3 regions of the Comamonas sp. GW821-FHT11H03 genome follow, and region 1 is predicted to be linked to each of the others. Evidence: riboswitches for the same ligand, from Rfam matches in the RefSeq annotation. Region 1 holds a riboswitch; each other region holds the start of a gene.
What was found. A riboswitch is a leader RNA that binds a small molecule or an ion and turns the genes downstream of it on or off. The one in region 1 is predicted to bind glycine.
Positions count from the first base shown of each region.

Region 2: another riboswitch for glycine. It lies ahead of AC1RTQ_RS07030 (D-amino acid dehydrogenase); the one in region 1 lies ahead of gcvT (glycine cleavage system aminomethyltransferase GcvT).
Region 3: another riboswitch for glycine. It lies ahead of AC1RTQ_RS14985 (trimeric intracellular cation channel family protein); the one in region 1 lies ahead of gcvT (glycine cleavage system aminomethyltransferase GcvT).

Region 1 is NZ_JBXARF010000003.1:382,817-387,765, forward strand. It holds gene AC1RTQ_RS10050 (DHA2 family efflux MFS transporter permease subunit) at 1-1,228, shown strand, start outside; gene AC1RTQ_RS10055 (hypothetical protein) at 1,298-1,627, opposite strand; gene AC1RTQ_RS10060 (MBL fold metallo-hydrolase) at 1,778-2,860, shown strand; gene AC1RTQ_RS10065 (energy transducer TonB) at 2,874-3,449, shown strand; glycine riboswitch at 3,538-3,648, shown strand; glycine riboswitch at 3,668-3,793, shown strand; gene gcvT (glycine cleavage system aminomethyltransferase GcvT) at 3,858-4,949, shown strand, end outside.
Region 2 is NZ_JBXARF010000002.1:565,171-570,119, reverse strand. It holds gene AC1RTQ_RS07035 (amino acid permease) at 1-1,076, opposite strand, end outside; glycine riboswitch at 1,620-1,719, shown strand; gene AC1RTQ_RS07030 (D-amino acid dehydrogenase) at 1,891-3,159, shown strand; gene AC1RTQ_RS07025 (DMT family transporter) at 3,320-4,252, opposite strand; gene nhaA (Na+/H+ antiporter NhaA) at 4,604-4,949, shown strand, end outside.
Region 3 is NZ_JBXARF010000006.1:148,053-153,001, reverse strand. It holds gene mnmC (bifunctional tRNA (5-methylaminomethyl-2-thiouridine)(34)-methyltransferase MnmC2/FAD-dependent 5-carboxymethylaminomethyl-2-thiouridine(34) oxidoreductase MnmC1) at 1-1,080, opposite strand, end outside; gene AC1RTQ_RS14985 (trimeric intracellular cation channel family protein) at 1,222-1,887, opposite strand; glycine riboswitch at 1,940-2,059, opposite strand; glycine riboswitch at 2,073-2,165, opposite strand; gene AC1RTQ_RS14980 (cytochrome b) at 2,417-2,941, opposite strand; gene AC1RTQ_RS14975 (TolC family protein) at 3,060-4,304, opposite strand; gene AC1RTQ_RS14970 (efflux RND transporter permease subunit) at 4,370-4,949, opposite strand, start outside.

The DNA.
Region 1 (4,949 bases):
GCTGTTCCGTGTGCTGCAAGGCGCCGTGGCCGGCCCCATGATTCCGCTGTCGCAGACCCTGCTGCTGTCCAGCTATCCGCCCGCCAAGGCCGGTGTGGCGCTATCGCTGTGGGGCGTGACCACGCTGGTCGCGCCCGTGGTGGGGCCACTGCTGGGCGGCTGGATCACGGACAATATTTCCTGGCCCTGGATCTTCTACATCAATGTGCCCGTGGGCCTGCTCTCGGCCCTCATGACATGGAGCATCTACCGCAACCGCGAAACGCCCACGCGCAAACTGCCTATCGACACCGTGGGCCTGTCTCTGCTCGTGCTCTGGGTGGCGGCGCTGCAGCTGATGCTGGACAAGGGCAAGGAGCTGGACTGGTTTGCCTCCAATGAAATCATCGCCTTTGCGGTGATTGCCGTGGTGGCCTTTGCCGTCTTCGTGGTCTGGGAGTTGACCGACGCCCATCCCGTCGTCGATCTGCGCCTGTTCAAGCGGCGCAACTTCGCGGCTGGCTCGATCGCGCTGTCCATCGCCTATGGCCTGTTCTTCGGCAATGTGGTGCTGCTGCCGCTGTGGCTGCAGCAATGGATGGGCTACACCTCCACCTCGGCCGGCCTGGCCCTGGCGCCGGTGGGCCTGCTGGCCATCCTGCTCACGCCCATGGTGGGCCGCAAGGTCGGCGTCTGGGACCCGCGCAAGATGGCAACCATTGCCTTCATCGTGTTTGCCATGGTGCTGTGGATGCGCTCGCAGTTCACCGTGGAGACCGACTTCGCCCACATCCTGATTCCCACGCTGATTCAGGGCGGTGCCATGGCTTTTTTCTTCATTCCGCTGACCACCATCACGCTGAGCGGGCTGACGCCAGACCGCATTCCTGCCGCCGCAGGCCTGTCCAACTTCGTGCGGATCACGGCGGGCGCCATGGGCACCTCGATTGCCACCACGCTCTGGGAAAGCCGGGCTTCCATGCACCACGCCCATCTGACCGAGCTGCTGGTGCAGGGCCAGGGCACGTTTGCGAGCACGGTGAAAAATCTGCAGGCAGCAGGCATGAGCGCCGAGCAGGCCTATGCCCAGATCAACCGGCTGATCGATCAGCAGGCCTTCACGCGGGCCGCCGACGACATCTTTCTGGCATCGTCCTTTCTTTTCCTGAGCCTGATCGTGCTGATCTGGTTCACCAAGCGCCCGGCCTCTCCCGCAGGAGCCGCCGACGCGGCCGCCGGCGCACACTGATTGACGTCAGACCAAATTGGCTGAAAACGCTTGACTCACAAGCGTTTTCAGCTATTTTTTTGATAGCTCCTAAACGCTGTCAGCCTGCTTGTCCAGGCGCCGCAAAAACACCTGCAACTCCTTGACGACCTGGGCATCGCCCTTGGCCTGGGCGCAGCTCAGCCCTTGCTGCCAGGCGGCTCGCGCCGCCTGCGCATCGCCCAGCGCCAGCTCTACCTTGCCCAGTTGCTTCCAGGCGACGGAGTATTCGGCATCCAGTGCCGTGGCCTTGCTCAGATGCTCGCGCGCCACGGCCATCTGCTCATCGTCGGCATAGGCCTTGCCCAGGGTATAGCGCAGCAGCGCACCGTCCTTGCCGGCCGCCAGCATGCTCTCCAGATTGTGAACCATGGGATTCATGTGCATTTGCTCCTCAGGCAGCGAGTGTCGCATTCGCCCCATCGGATCAGGGCAATGGCCGCCCCGGCGATACGGCCTCTCGCAAGCCGGCTCTTGCAGCGCGGCAAACCGTCCCAAACTGCGGCAATTGTCTTACTAAGGCGTCCGATCTTGTTTCGCAAACCAAGCCTCAACACCCCCATCGCCGACTACGAGGACTCGCCTCAATACACGGGCGGGCGCTTTCGCAACACGCATCCACGTCCGGCCGACGGCCCCAAGCCCGATGCAGGGACGCTATGGAAGTTCTTCTTCAACAAGCCGGCCGATTCCGAGCCGGGCAAGGCGCTGCCCGTGCTGCCGCTGAGCACGGCCGAGCTGAGCCTCGCGCCCGAGCGCAGCCTGTATCGCCTGGGCCATTCGACCTTGCTGATGAAGTTGCGCGGCGGCTGGTGGCTGACGGACCCCGTATTTTCCGAGCGTGCCTCGCCGCTATCGTTTGCCGGCCCCAAGCGCTTTCATGCCCCGCCGATTACCCTGAACGAGTTGCCAGCCTTGCGCGGCGTGCTGCTGTCGCATGACCACTACGACCACCTGGACCGCGCCACCATTCGCGTGCTCGCGCCCAAGGTGGGAGTTTTCCTGTGCCCCCTGGGAGTGGGTGACAGACTGGCAGCCTGGGGCGTGCCGGCCGACAAGATCGTGCAGCACGACTGGTGGCAGGGCAGCGAGGTCGACGGCCTGCGCTTCACGGCCACGCCCGCCCAGCATTTCTCGGGACGCAGCCTGCGCGACGGCAACCGCACCCTATGGGCTTCCTGGACCATAGAAGAGCTCCAGGCCGACAGGCCGCTGCGCGTCTTCTTCAGCGGCGATGGCGGCTACTTCGACGGTTTTGCCGAAATCGGCAGGCGCTTCGGCCCCTTCGATGTCACATTGATGGAGACCGGCGCCTACGACGCCCACTGGCCCTATGTCCATATGCATCCGGCCCAGACCGTGCAGGCCCACCGGGATCTCGGCGGCCAATGGCTGCTGCCCATACACAACGGCACTTTCAACCTCGCCATGCATGCCTGGTGGGACCCGTTCGAGCAGATTCTGAAACTGGGCAGACAGCACGGTATCGAGGTCGCCACGCCCATGATGGGCGAGCGCCTGGACCTGGGCGCTCCGCATGCGGGCTCGGCCTGGTGGCGCGCCTGCGCCGAGGCCGACAACAAGGAGCTGGACCTGCGCCCGGTGCAACCCTGAACGCGCTGCCGACATGGCCGACAATGCGGTCATGGACTCTACGCGCACCCCACACCTTGTCGCCGCTTCTTTGCTCAGCTTGCTGCTCGGTGCCTGCTCCAGCCTTCCTGATGACAGCCAGCCCAAGCCGCTTGCGAGCGCCGACACACCGCAGACGGTTTCCCCAAAGCCAGAGCTGACACCTGCCCCGGCGGCATCTCCAAAGCGTCCACAGAGCACGGAGTGGCCTGCCTGGATCCATGCAGATTGCACGCCCCCCGCCCAGCTCGATCAGCAACCCCGGCCACGCCGCCACACCACGCCTTTCATCAGCGCCCACTGGTTTCCAAACGGGCTGGAAACCACGGTGGTCTTTCGCCTGGAGGTCACGGCTCAGGGTCAACTCGGCCGTGTGGCCTATCAGCCCGCCGATACCGATCCCCGCATCGTGAAGTCCATCATGCGCTCGCTCGAACGCTGGAAGTTCAAGCCCGGCATGCGCCAGGGCCAGCCCGTGACAGCCTGCTTCGAGCAGCCCTACCAACTGGTGTTTCCGCGCCAAGCGGTCGACGCCCCTCGCACGCCCACCATGAACACGGACCCGCAGTGAGAGCGCAAGCTCAGTGACGACGATCTGTGCTCGAAAACCCCAAAATCCACTCATTGCGGTGGTGCAGGCACCCTGCCCACCGCTAGAATTGCCAACGTCAGGAGAGAGTGCCTGCAGCTTGAAGCTGCCTCGCACCGCCGAAGGCGCAGACCCCCTACCCGGTGTCAAAACGCTCAGGCAAAAGGACTGACAAGCGCTGCAAGGTGTGCAAACCTGCAGCGTCCCTTGCTGGAGAGAGATGCAGGCCGTCATTTCGTATGTGCGCCGACATCCACCGAAGGAGCAAACCGCCCGCGAAAGCAAAGGCGGTGAATCTCTCAGGTAAAGCGGACAGCAGGGCAAGCCCGCCAAGCATGGCCCAGTCATGCATGGCCACTCATTGGGTTTTGACCACCGGAGCGCTTGCCTGTGACTGCTGCCGCCACCTCTTCCGATCTGCGTTCCACGCCGCTGCTTGCCCTGCACCAGCAACTGGGCGCCCGCATGGTGCCGTTTGCCGGCTACTCAATGCCCGTGCAATACCCTCAAGGCCTGATGGCCGAGCATCTGCACACGCGCAGGGCCGCCGGCCTGTTCGATGTCTCGCACATGGGCCAGTTGCTGTTGCGCGGCCCCGATGCCGCTGCCGCCCTCGAATCGCTGATGCCCGTCGATGTCATGGACCTGGGCCTGCACAAGCAGCGCTACGGGCTGCTGCTCAATGAACAAGGCGGAATTCTCGACGACCTGATGTTCGTCAATCGCGGCGATGATCTGTTCCTCATCGTCAACGGTGCCTGCAAAGAGGCCGATATCGTTCATATCCAGAGCAGCATCGGCAGCCGCTGCGAGGTCGTCCCACTGCCCGACCGCGCCCTGCTGGCCCTGCAAGGCCCGCAAGCCGCTGCGGCACTCTCGCGCCTGATTCCCGGTGTTGCGCAACTGGTCTTCATGACCGGCAATCACTTCGACTGGCAGGGCCATGCGCTCTACATCACGCGCAGCGGCTATACGGGCGAGGACGGTTTTGAAATCTCCCTGCCCGGCGAAGCAGCCGAAGCCTTTGCCCAAGCTCTGCTGGCACAGCCCGAGGTGGCCCCCATCGGCCTGGGCGCGCGCAACTCGCTGCGCCTTGAAGCCGGACTTTGCCTGTACGGCAACGACATAGACACCAGCACCACCCCGGTGGAAGCCGCGCTGAACTGGGCCATGCAGAAGGTGCGCCGCACCGGCGGCGAGCGCGAGGGCGGTTTTCCCGGCGCGGCCATCGTGCTGGAGCAATTGCAGAACCCGCAATCGCTGCGCCGCAAGCGCGTGGGCTTGATCGCGCTGGAGCGCATTCCCGTGCGCGAGCCCGCCGTGCTGGAAAACATGGACGGACAGCATATCGGCCACATCACCAGCGGCCTGCTCAGCCCCACGCTCAACCAGCCTGTGGCGCTGGCCTATGTCGAGCCCGACTATGCCGCCATCGGTACGGAATTCTTCGCCATGGTGCGCGGCAAGCCCGTCCCCATGAAG
Region 2 (4,949 bases), on a different contig from region 1:
AAGGCCACCAGCGGCACGCCGTTCTGGGTCAGCCGGGAGAAGATGCGCGGCGCATTGCCCTCGGTGGCCATGTTGTAGAGCATGCGCGTGGCCGCATACATGCCCGAGTTGCCGGCCGACAGCACCGAGGTCAGGATCACCGCATTCATCACCGTGGCCGCCGACAGCAGGCCCGCGTGCTGGAACACCAGCGTGAACGGGCTCACGGCGATATCGGCCACATCGGTGCGCAGCAGCTGCGGATCGGTGTAGGGAATCAGAAAGCCGATGACGATGATGGCCAGCACATAGAACAGCAGAATGCGCCAGAACACTTGGCGAATCGCACGCGGCACGTTCTCGCGCGGATTCTCGGATTCGCCCGCCGCAACGCCCACCAGCTCCGTGCCCTGGAAGGAATAGGCCACGATCATGGCCACGCCCACAAAGGTCGCGAAACTGCCGACGAAAGGCGCATCGCCCGTGGTCCAGTTCTCGAAACCGGGCGCATGGCCGTTGCTGATGATGCCGAACAGAATCAGCACGCCGGTGATCAGAAAGGCCACCACGGCCAGCACCTTGATCAGCGCGAACCAGTACTCGGCCTCGGCAAAGCCGCGCGCGGAAAACGCGTTCAGCCCCACCATCAGTAGCAGGAACAGGCCGCTCCAGAGGATGCCCGGCACATTCGGAAACCAGTAGGCCATGACCAGCTGCGAGGCCACCAGATCCACCGCCACCACCACGGCCCAGCTGAACCAGAAGTTCCAGCCCAGCGCAAAGCCGAAGCCGCGATCTACATAGCGCGAGGCATAGGTAGAGAAGGAACCGGCCACAGGCATGAAGGCAGCCAGCTCGCCCAGGCTGGTCATGATGTAGTAGACCATGATGCCGATGAGCAGATAGGTGAGCACGGCACCGCCGGGGCCGATCTGGGCGATGGCCGAGCCGGAGGCCACAAACAGGCCCGTGCCGATGGCGCCGCCAATGGCGATCATGCTCAGGTGGCGCTGCTTGAGCACCCGGTGCAAGCGGGGCTGCTTATCGTCACCATCGCCAGTCGGCGCGAGCTGCTGGCTTGAGTTGGGTTGGGACATAAATGTCTTGTTGTAATGGTTTGCGCCCATCCGGACAAAACACCCAACCATCCCGCAGGCGCTGCGACTGGCAACGCAAAAAGGCGACCATGACGGTCGCGGTCAACAAGGACAAAGGAACGAAGCCATGACAGCAGAACGCCATGGCGGATAGGCCAGTTGCATTCTGAATCGGCAGCCACCCCGGTCGGGTGCTTCAATGGCAAAGCGGTGATATCGCCGGGCCCATTGACAGGCAAAGACGATATTTTGCCCAAATCCACCAACGTCCATGAGCCGCTGTGCCAATGCAGGGGCTGACTCTGGGGCTGCTCAGGCACTCTTGACAGAGCTTATAGCTATGAATTTGAAAGCATGTTGCGCATGAATATATTCACTTTCATGGTCAAACAACATTGAGTTCTACAGGGCACATGCGGTAATTGCTATCAAATATTACAGAAGCGGCATGATCGGCCATGGCTGCCCCCTGGCGCAGAAGTCGAGTAAACCCGTATATCCAGACGCCGCCATTCTTCCTACATTTGCCCACAGGCTCTCAGCCCGGTGATGCCGAGAGAGACTGCAGCGCAAACTTGGCGCATGCAGCGCCGAAGGAGCAACCGCCCCGGAAACTCTCAGGCCAAAGGATCGGCATCGCTTTCAGACACTCTGAAGAATGTCCGGACGTCATCGTCCGCCGGGCATACCGAAGGAGCAAGCGAGCAGCGCCGCAAGGCCCTGCCTCGTGAATCTCTCAGGTCCAGAACAGAGGGGGCGTCCGCTGCGCATGTTGCGCACGGGCTCCACCCTTGACGCATCTGGAATCTGAATCATGAAGACAATCGCCGTCATCGGCGGTGGCATCACGGGCGTGACCACCGCCTACGCCCTCGCACGCCGCGGATTTTCCGTCACCCTGTTCGAGAAGCAGCGCTATGCCGCCATGGAAACCTCGTTCGCCAATGGCGGCCAGCTCTCGGCCTCCAACGCCGAGGTCTGGACCCACTGGTCCACCATCGTCAAGGGCCTCAAATGGATGCTCAAGAGCGATGCTCCGCTACTGCTCAACCCCAAGCCCAGCTGGCACAAGATTTCCTGGTTCTGCCAGTTTCTCGCTGCCATCCCCCATTACGAGAAAAACACCGTGGAGACCGCCAGACTGGCGATTGCGGCACGCGAACACCTGTTTGGCTGGGCGGCCAGCGAAGGCATTGACTTCGATCTGAAGCAAAAAGGCATCTTGCATATCTACCGCGACCGAGCAGGCTTTGAACATGCGGGCAAGGTGTCCCAGTTGCTGGCCAAAGGCGGGCTGGAGCGCCGCGCCGTGACACCGCAGGAGATGCGCTCCATCGAGCCGACCCTGTCCGGAACCTTCTATGGCGGCTACTTCACCGAGAGCGACTCCACCGGCGACATCCACAAGTTCACCAGCGGCCTTGCCGCCGCCTGCGAGCGACTGGGCGTGCAATGCCGCTACGGTCAGGAGATCGTGGCGGTGGACAGCAATGGCAAGCAGGCCAGCGTAACCGTGCGCCAGGGTCTGGAAACCGAAACCTCGACCTTCGACGCCATGGTGGTCTGCGCGGGCACGGCCAGCCGCGCGCTGGCCGCTCAGCTCGGCGACAGCGTCAACATCTACCCGGTCAAGGGCTATTCCATCACGGTCAATCTGACGGATGAAGCCAGCCGAGCCGCTGCCCCCTTGGTGAGCCTGCTGGACGACGAGACCAAGCTGGTCACCAGCCGCCTGGGTGACGATCGCTTCCGCGTGGCCGGCACGGCCGAATTCAACGGCTACAACAAGGACATCCGCGCCGACCGCATCCGACCGCTCATCGAATGGGTGCAGCAATGCTTCCCGGGCGTCAGCACACGCAGCGTCGTGCCCTGGGCCGGTCTGCGTCCCATGATGCCGGACATGCTGCCGCGCGTGGGCTCTGGCAACAAGCCCTGCGTGTTCTACAACACCGGCCACGGCCATCTGGGCTGGACCTTGTCGGCCGTCACCGCCGACATGGTCGGCGATGTCGTGCTGCAGTCCATGGGCAGCGCCAGCAGGCGGTCACAGCCGGCCACGCTGACCACCGCCAGCGCCTGATAGCGGCTTCAAGGAACTGTAGCAACAAGCCAGGCACGGCATCGCGCATTCTCGCTGCAGAAAGCTATTTTTTCAGGAGCTTATTTTGCTATTCCACGTTTAATTTCAAGGACTTTTCACCTTGAAAATGAACACTGAAAAGCGCAAGCAGCTCTTGAAATCAGAGCTGCAGACAGATCAGCACCAGGCCCAGCATCATCAGCGCCATGCCCAGCTTTTCCGTCAGCGACAGCTTCTCGCTGAACACCTTGCGAGAGACGATATAGCTGAACACCACCTCCACCATGCCCAGGGTGCGCACGGCGGCAGCCCCCTGCATGGCATAGGCGGTGAACCAGGCCAGCGAGGCCGCAGCGCCCATGCTGCCGGCCAGCAGCGAGATGCGCCAGGCCTTGAAGATGGGGCGCAAGCCCTGTTCATGGGTTCTGGCGATCCAGGCGCTCATGACGACGGACTGCATGGTCTGCGCAATCAGCACGCCCCAGGCCCCCGACAACCAGGGCGAGCTCACGCCCAGTGTTGCGATCTCGACCGCGCCGCCGCGAAAGCCCACCGTGGCCAGCGCAAAACAGGCGCCGCAGATCAGCCCGTAGACCGAGGATTTGCTGGTCCAGGCCGAGAGCGTGAACAGCTGCCCGCGCGGCGGCAGCGACAGCATCAGCACGCCCACCGTGGCAAGCACCATGGCCAGCAGCGCCAGCCGGGTCGGCAGCTCATGCAGGAACATGGCGGCAAACAGGGCCACCTGCAGCACCTCGGTCTTGGACAGCGTGACCGCCACGGCAAAGTTGCGCTCCTTCATGGCCATGAGCAAGGCGACCGTGGCTGCGACCTGAAAGAGCGCACCAAGCGCAATCCAGCCCAGATACGCGACGCTGAACTTCGGCAGCACCTGGGACGGATCGCCCAGACCATACAGCGCCAACAGATAGACGGCGGCAAACGGCAGGCCATAGAGAAAGCGCACCAGCGTGGCCGGCAGGGTGCCGACCTGCGTCGTCAGCGAGCGCTGGGCCGTGTTGCGCACCGTCTGCGCCGCCGCCGCAAACAGCACCACTCCCACCCACAGATATTCCATTCCTATGCCCGGCATGAGACGCTTTCTTTTTTGTGAACGCGCCAGCATAGCGCCGGCTGCCGGGCAGTGCTGACGCGATTCGTGCAGTCCGCCCGCTCAAGCCAAGGCGACGTGAAGCACGAACGGCTTCCGTGCTGATGGCGACGTCTTTTTCCCGGCAAATAAACCCCATATCCAGGCCATTGCTGCGTCTTTAGCTACAATTTCAGCCGGGTGCCCGCCGCACGAGGTGGCGATGGCAGGTGAATGTTCATGCGCAGGTCGGGCCGCCAGCGCGTCAGTCGTCCAGGAATGCAGACGGCACCAGCAGGCATTGCCTCGGGTGCAGAACGCCTTCAGCGCACGACTTCAGACACCTACCAACTCATGGACCCACAAACACTTGTGCAGGCCCCTGCGCCTTTTGCATCCCAAAATTCGCCCCGTGTCCCCGCGCTGCAATCCGCGACCGAGCGCGTGCAGGCACAAATCTCGCACCTGCTGCATATCGAGTCCTTCGCCGGCATGGTGCTCATGCTGGCCGCTGCGGCAGCCCTGATCTGGGCCAACTCCGCTGCAGCTCCAAGCTACTTTGCACTGTGGCATGCGCCCGTCGCGCTGACGCTTGGCCCATGGAGCTTCAGCACCGATCTGCATTTCATCGTCAACGACGTTCTGATGACGGTGTTCTTTCTGGTCGTGGGCATGGAGATCCGGCGCGAGCTGCACAACG
Region 3 (4,949 bases), on a different contig from region 1:
GCTGCCGGGTTGCAGCCATGACCTGGGCAGATGGGAGGGCTCGTTCAGGTCATGCTCCAGCACGCCGCCATGGGCCCAATCCTGGGCCGGATGCAACTTTTGTGCTTGGCTCAGTTGCTGCAGATTCTGTAGCGTTGTGCGTACGCCGCTTCTGGACAAGCGCGATAGAACACTGTCATCAGGCGAAATATGCGGGCAAAACAAGCCGGCTGGCAGGCCTGATGCTCCTGCCGCGGGCTCGGCTGCCGCATCCAGCACCGTCACTTCCCAGCCGCGTCTGGCCAGACTGGCGGCAGTGGCGGCACCAGCCAGGCCCGCACCCAGCACCAGGCAGCGGCCGGCATGGCCCACGGGCGCAGGCAGGCCGTCCGGGCGATGGCGCGGCTCCCATGACGGGTTGTAGGCTGCATGCAGGTTATGGCGCTTGGGCGGCACGCCAGCGTGCTTCTTGACTTCGAAACCCTGCGCCTTGAGCGCCTGGCGCACATGGCCGGCCACGCACCAGGTGGCAAGCTGCGTGCCGCGGCGGCAATGGCGGGCAATGTTCTTCATGGCATCTTCATCCCACATCTCGGGGTTGAGCTGGGGAGAGAAGCCATCCAGATACACGCTGTCCGCCGTCATCTGCTGCTTGCGCAGCATGGTCCTGGCATCGCCTATATGGAGCGTCAGCAGCACCTGGCCGTCGTCAAACGACAGGCGATGCACGCCGGGCAGCAGTCCCCACCATTGCTCGGCCAGTTGTTCGCCAAGCGGTCGCAGCTCCTCATCGGCTGGCAAAAACGCGAGCAGATCCTCGCGCGAGACAGGGTAGGCCTCCACCGAGACAAAATGCAGAATGCGCGGACGTTTGTGGTCGGCTTTCCATGCCGCCCAGGTGACCAGGAAATTCAGGCCGAAGCCAAAGCCGGTTTCCAGAATGCGCCACTGCGCTGCATCGGCCCAGGCAGCTGGAAGATCGCAGCCACCGAGAAAAACCTGGCGAGCCTGGTCGAGGCCGCCGAACTCGCTGTGATAGCGATCGCCGAATCTGGAGCTATAGGGGGTGCCATCCGGCATCCATGTGATCGGTTCAGACATGGAAAGTGAAACTACATGGGTAATGCATGGCGCAGTCTAGTTCAGAGCAGCCAAGCAAGGGCCGCCCCGCAGCGATGGCTGCGTCCCCCTCCTGCGTAGCAAGAGAGGGGGAAGGCGCGCAGCGCCACAGGGGCGTCTCGATCACTCCCAGCGCTGCTGGTACGAAAAAACCGGCAGGCGCCATTTAAAACGAATGGCGGCCAGACGGAAGGCCAGACCGCCGGCAAAACACACGATGGTGCTGATATTGGGGCTGACATCCAGGTAGCGCAGGCCCAGGAACATCAGGCATACGCACAGCGACACGCTGGCATACAGCTCGCGGCGGAACACCACGGGAACCTGGTTGCAGAGCACATCACGCAAGATGCCGCCGCTGATGCCGGTAATCATGCCGGCCATGATGATGACGATGGTGGGGTAGCCCAGCTCCAGCGCGGTATTGCAGCCGATCAGCGAAAAGGCGATCAGCCCCATGGCATCCAGCAGCAAAAACACCTGCTTGAGTCGGTGCATATGGCGTGCAATCACGGTGGTCAGCAGACCGAAGCTGATGACCAGATACACATATTCAGGGTGCTGGGTCCAGCCGATGGGGTAGTGGCCCAGCACCATGTCGCGGATGGTGCCGCCGCCCAGGGCGGTGACGAAAGCGATGACGACGACGCCAAAGATATCCATATTGCGCCGGCCTGCGGCGAGTGCGCCGGACATGGCTTCGGCGGTAATGGCCACCAGATAGATGACCAGCATGACGGTGAAGTTGGAGGCCTGGAACGAGTCCAGCAAAGAGACGGAAGGAAGCATGAAGGCACTTGAAAATAGACCAGCCACTCACATCGGCGGGAGTGTCCGGCTTGCCTCTCCCGCTGTCCTTTTACCTGAGAGTTGCGCACGAACACCTTCGTGGTGCGCATGCTTGCCCCTTCGGTGAGCCCTGCAGACTTGTGGTTGCGGGCTGCTCTCCAGTTGGCGATATCCGGGTCCTGTCAGACCCACCTGCGGTACTTGTTGCCTGAGCGATTATGGGAGTTTGCGCCTTCGGCGGGAACCCTTGAAAGGCTCCGCTCTCCCGCGGGATGGGCGCGATTTTAGCCAGTTTTAGCGACTTTATTCGGGTTAATACCTGTGTGGGTGTGGTTCTGCGGCTGCCGACTCAGGGCGCCAAAGGCCGCCCCTAGCGGCTCTGCTCCCTTACCCCGACACCTGTATACATACAAGCGGCTCTAAGTATGGGACAAGTATCAGCCTGGGCTTGGCCGCAATGGCGATAGGAGCCTGCCTGTCACTACTATGCGAGGCGTTGGCCCCCATCGAATATTGACGTAGTCAAAGCTCAACGCATACGCAGCAGAAGGTCATCCTTAACTATGAACTGGTGCCATAGAGCGGCGGCTGCATGAAGACCCACGGCAGCGAATACCAAGTTCGCTCCTGCCTCGTGAATCTCCTTGATGCTGCGGCCCAGTGGCACATCGACAGTCAACGGCAATGTCCAAGAGGCCCCGAAAAAAGCAATGGGCTTACCAGACCAAGCCAAGGCCAATACGCCCAGCACCGGCATACCCAGCATCAACAGGTACAGCAACCAGTGCATAGCGTGAGCAGAAATCTCCATCCAACGAGGACCTGGGGGCAGCGGCGGCACTTGGACGCTGGCGCGCACCACAAGGCGGATTGTCATGAGCAGCAATACGGCGAGGCCAAAGCTCTCATGCCATAGAGTCATCTGCGCACGATCAGCTGACCCCTTTGGGAAAAAGCCCTTGAGCTCGATGGCAGCGACTGCGAGCGCTGCTGCGACGAAAACCAGCCAGTGCAACAGCACCAGCGAGCGAGGATATGAGTCTGAACGGGTCATTGTTGATTCCTTATCTTTCGGCGAAGAACGTGGTGATATCCGTCATTCATCACGTTGCGTCGAATTGGTTTGATTCAGATTGCAGGGCAGAAAACGTCGAGGGTAGATCCAGGCTGCATTAATCATCAAAATCCCACATCTCATGCAAGTCCAGCCGCAGACGACTGTCGCTTTCCAGCGTGTCGATGTGTGACATGCGCTCAGCCAGCACTGCCTCAGCGAGCACCCGGCGTGCCGCCAGCAGATCGGCTAATCCAGATTCACCGGCACGATAGGCTCGCATTGCTCTGTCGGTCGCACTGCGCTGAAGCGTCACTGTTTGAGCCTGTGCCGTGGCTGCCGCACGCTTTCCTTTCAACTGACTCCAGAGCACATCGAACTCGGCGCGCAGTCGCCTCTCCACCGCCAAACGGCGTGACAGTGCCGCGTCGGCATCAGCCAGCGCAGCCGCTGCCTGCGATTGTCGATGTACCGAACCTATTGGCAAACTGATGCTGATGCCTGCAATACGTTCGGAGCCACCACGCTCGCTAGTCGCAAACACTCCGACTGTGGGATCGGGGCGGCGCTCGAGATCCGTGCGGTGGGCCTGGTGCAGCGCCAAGGCCTCCTCGGACTGTGCCAGTAGATACTCATGGCTGTGCTCTATGTAGCGCAAACGCAGCTGAGTCTCTGATCCGCTCGGGGGTGTGGGCAAGGTGGCCGCATCAGTGGAAGTGCCGGCCATGGGACACAGATCGGGAAACCGCGCACAGAGATCGGCCCTTGCCGAGGTCTGTGCAGCCTCCGCCCCTGCCAGTGCTGCTTGCATGCGGGCCTGCTCGGCGGCGGCCAACTCGGCTTCAAGTCTGGCCGCGTCGCCAACACGCAGGCGACGCTCGGTGATGTGGGCCAATTCCGCAGCGGCATCGGCATTGCCCTGCGCCGCCTGGCGGGCCTGACCAGCGCGTAGAGCCGCGAACCATAAAGCCAGCAACTGACGTGCCGTTTCGTGCCGGGCGTCTTGCGCTGCCAAACGGCCTGTGGCTCTAGTTGCCTCGGCTAGCTCTGCATCAACTGCGGCCTTTCCCCAAAGTCGCAGTGGTCGCTCTATCGCGATCTGGCCTTCAGTAAAGCGCTGACCGGAGCCATCATGGGTCCAACGGCGCTGACCACTAGCTCTGACTACCGTTTCATGAGTGCCAACGCGCAGACCGTCGGCTCGAGCCTGAGCGCCCCTTCGTGCTGCGTCGGCCGCTTGCACGGTAGGCGACTGTTCTACTGCCATGCGCACTGCCGCCTCCGAAGGCAGGTAGCTCTGAGCCTGGGCTGCACTCGTAAAAAGTAGCACTGCGACGCAGGCATGAAGCAGACGATTTTTCATCGGCAAACTCAGAAAATACGATTTGGAGTTACCCAGGGCGCTATTGCAAAAAGCGTTTGCAGCTTTCATTTTTGTACTCCCTTAGCACTGCGTGCTACGCCAAAGCGCTCAAACAGCAGTGGCAACAACAGCGAGGTCAGAGCCGTGGAACTAATCAATCCCCCTGCCACGACGACGGCCAACGGACGCTGAATTTCCGAGCCAGGGCCAGTAGCCAGCAGCAGCGGCACCATGCCCAGGGCCGTGATGCAGGCCGTCATAAGCACAGGCCTGAGGCGGTCGCGCACGCCTTGGCGTACAGCCTGGGTCAGCTCCATCCCTGACGCCAGCAGTGCGTTGAAGTGCGAAACCAGCACCACGCCGTTGAGCACGGCAATGCCCAGCAGTGCAATAAAGCCCACAGAGGCGGGCACCGACAGGTATTCGCCACTGATGCGCAATGCGGCCATGCCTCCCACTAGTGCGAACGGAATGTTGGCAATGACCAGCAAGGCCTGTCGCATTGAGCGGAAGGTGAGAACCAGCAACACGAAGATCGCCGAGAGCGCCACAGGCACGACCAACGCAAGGCGGGCGGCCGCGCGCTGCTGGTTTTCGAACTGGCCCCCCCAGACAATGCGCAGATCCTTGAGGGCGGGGTCGGCA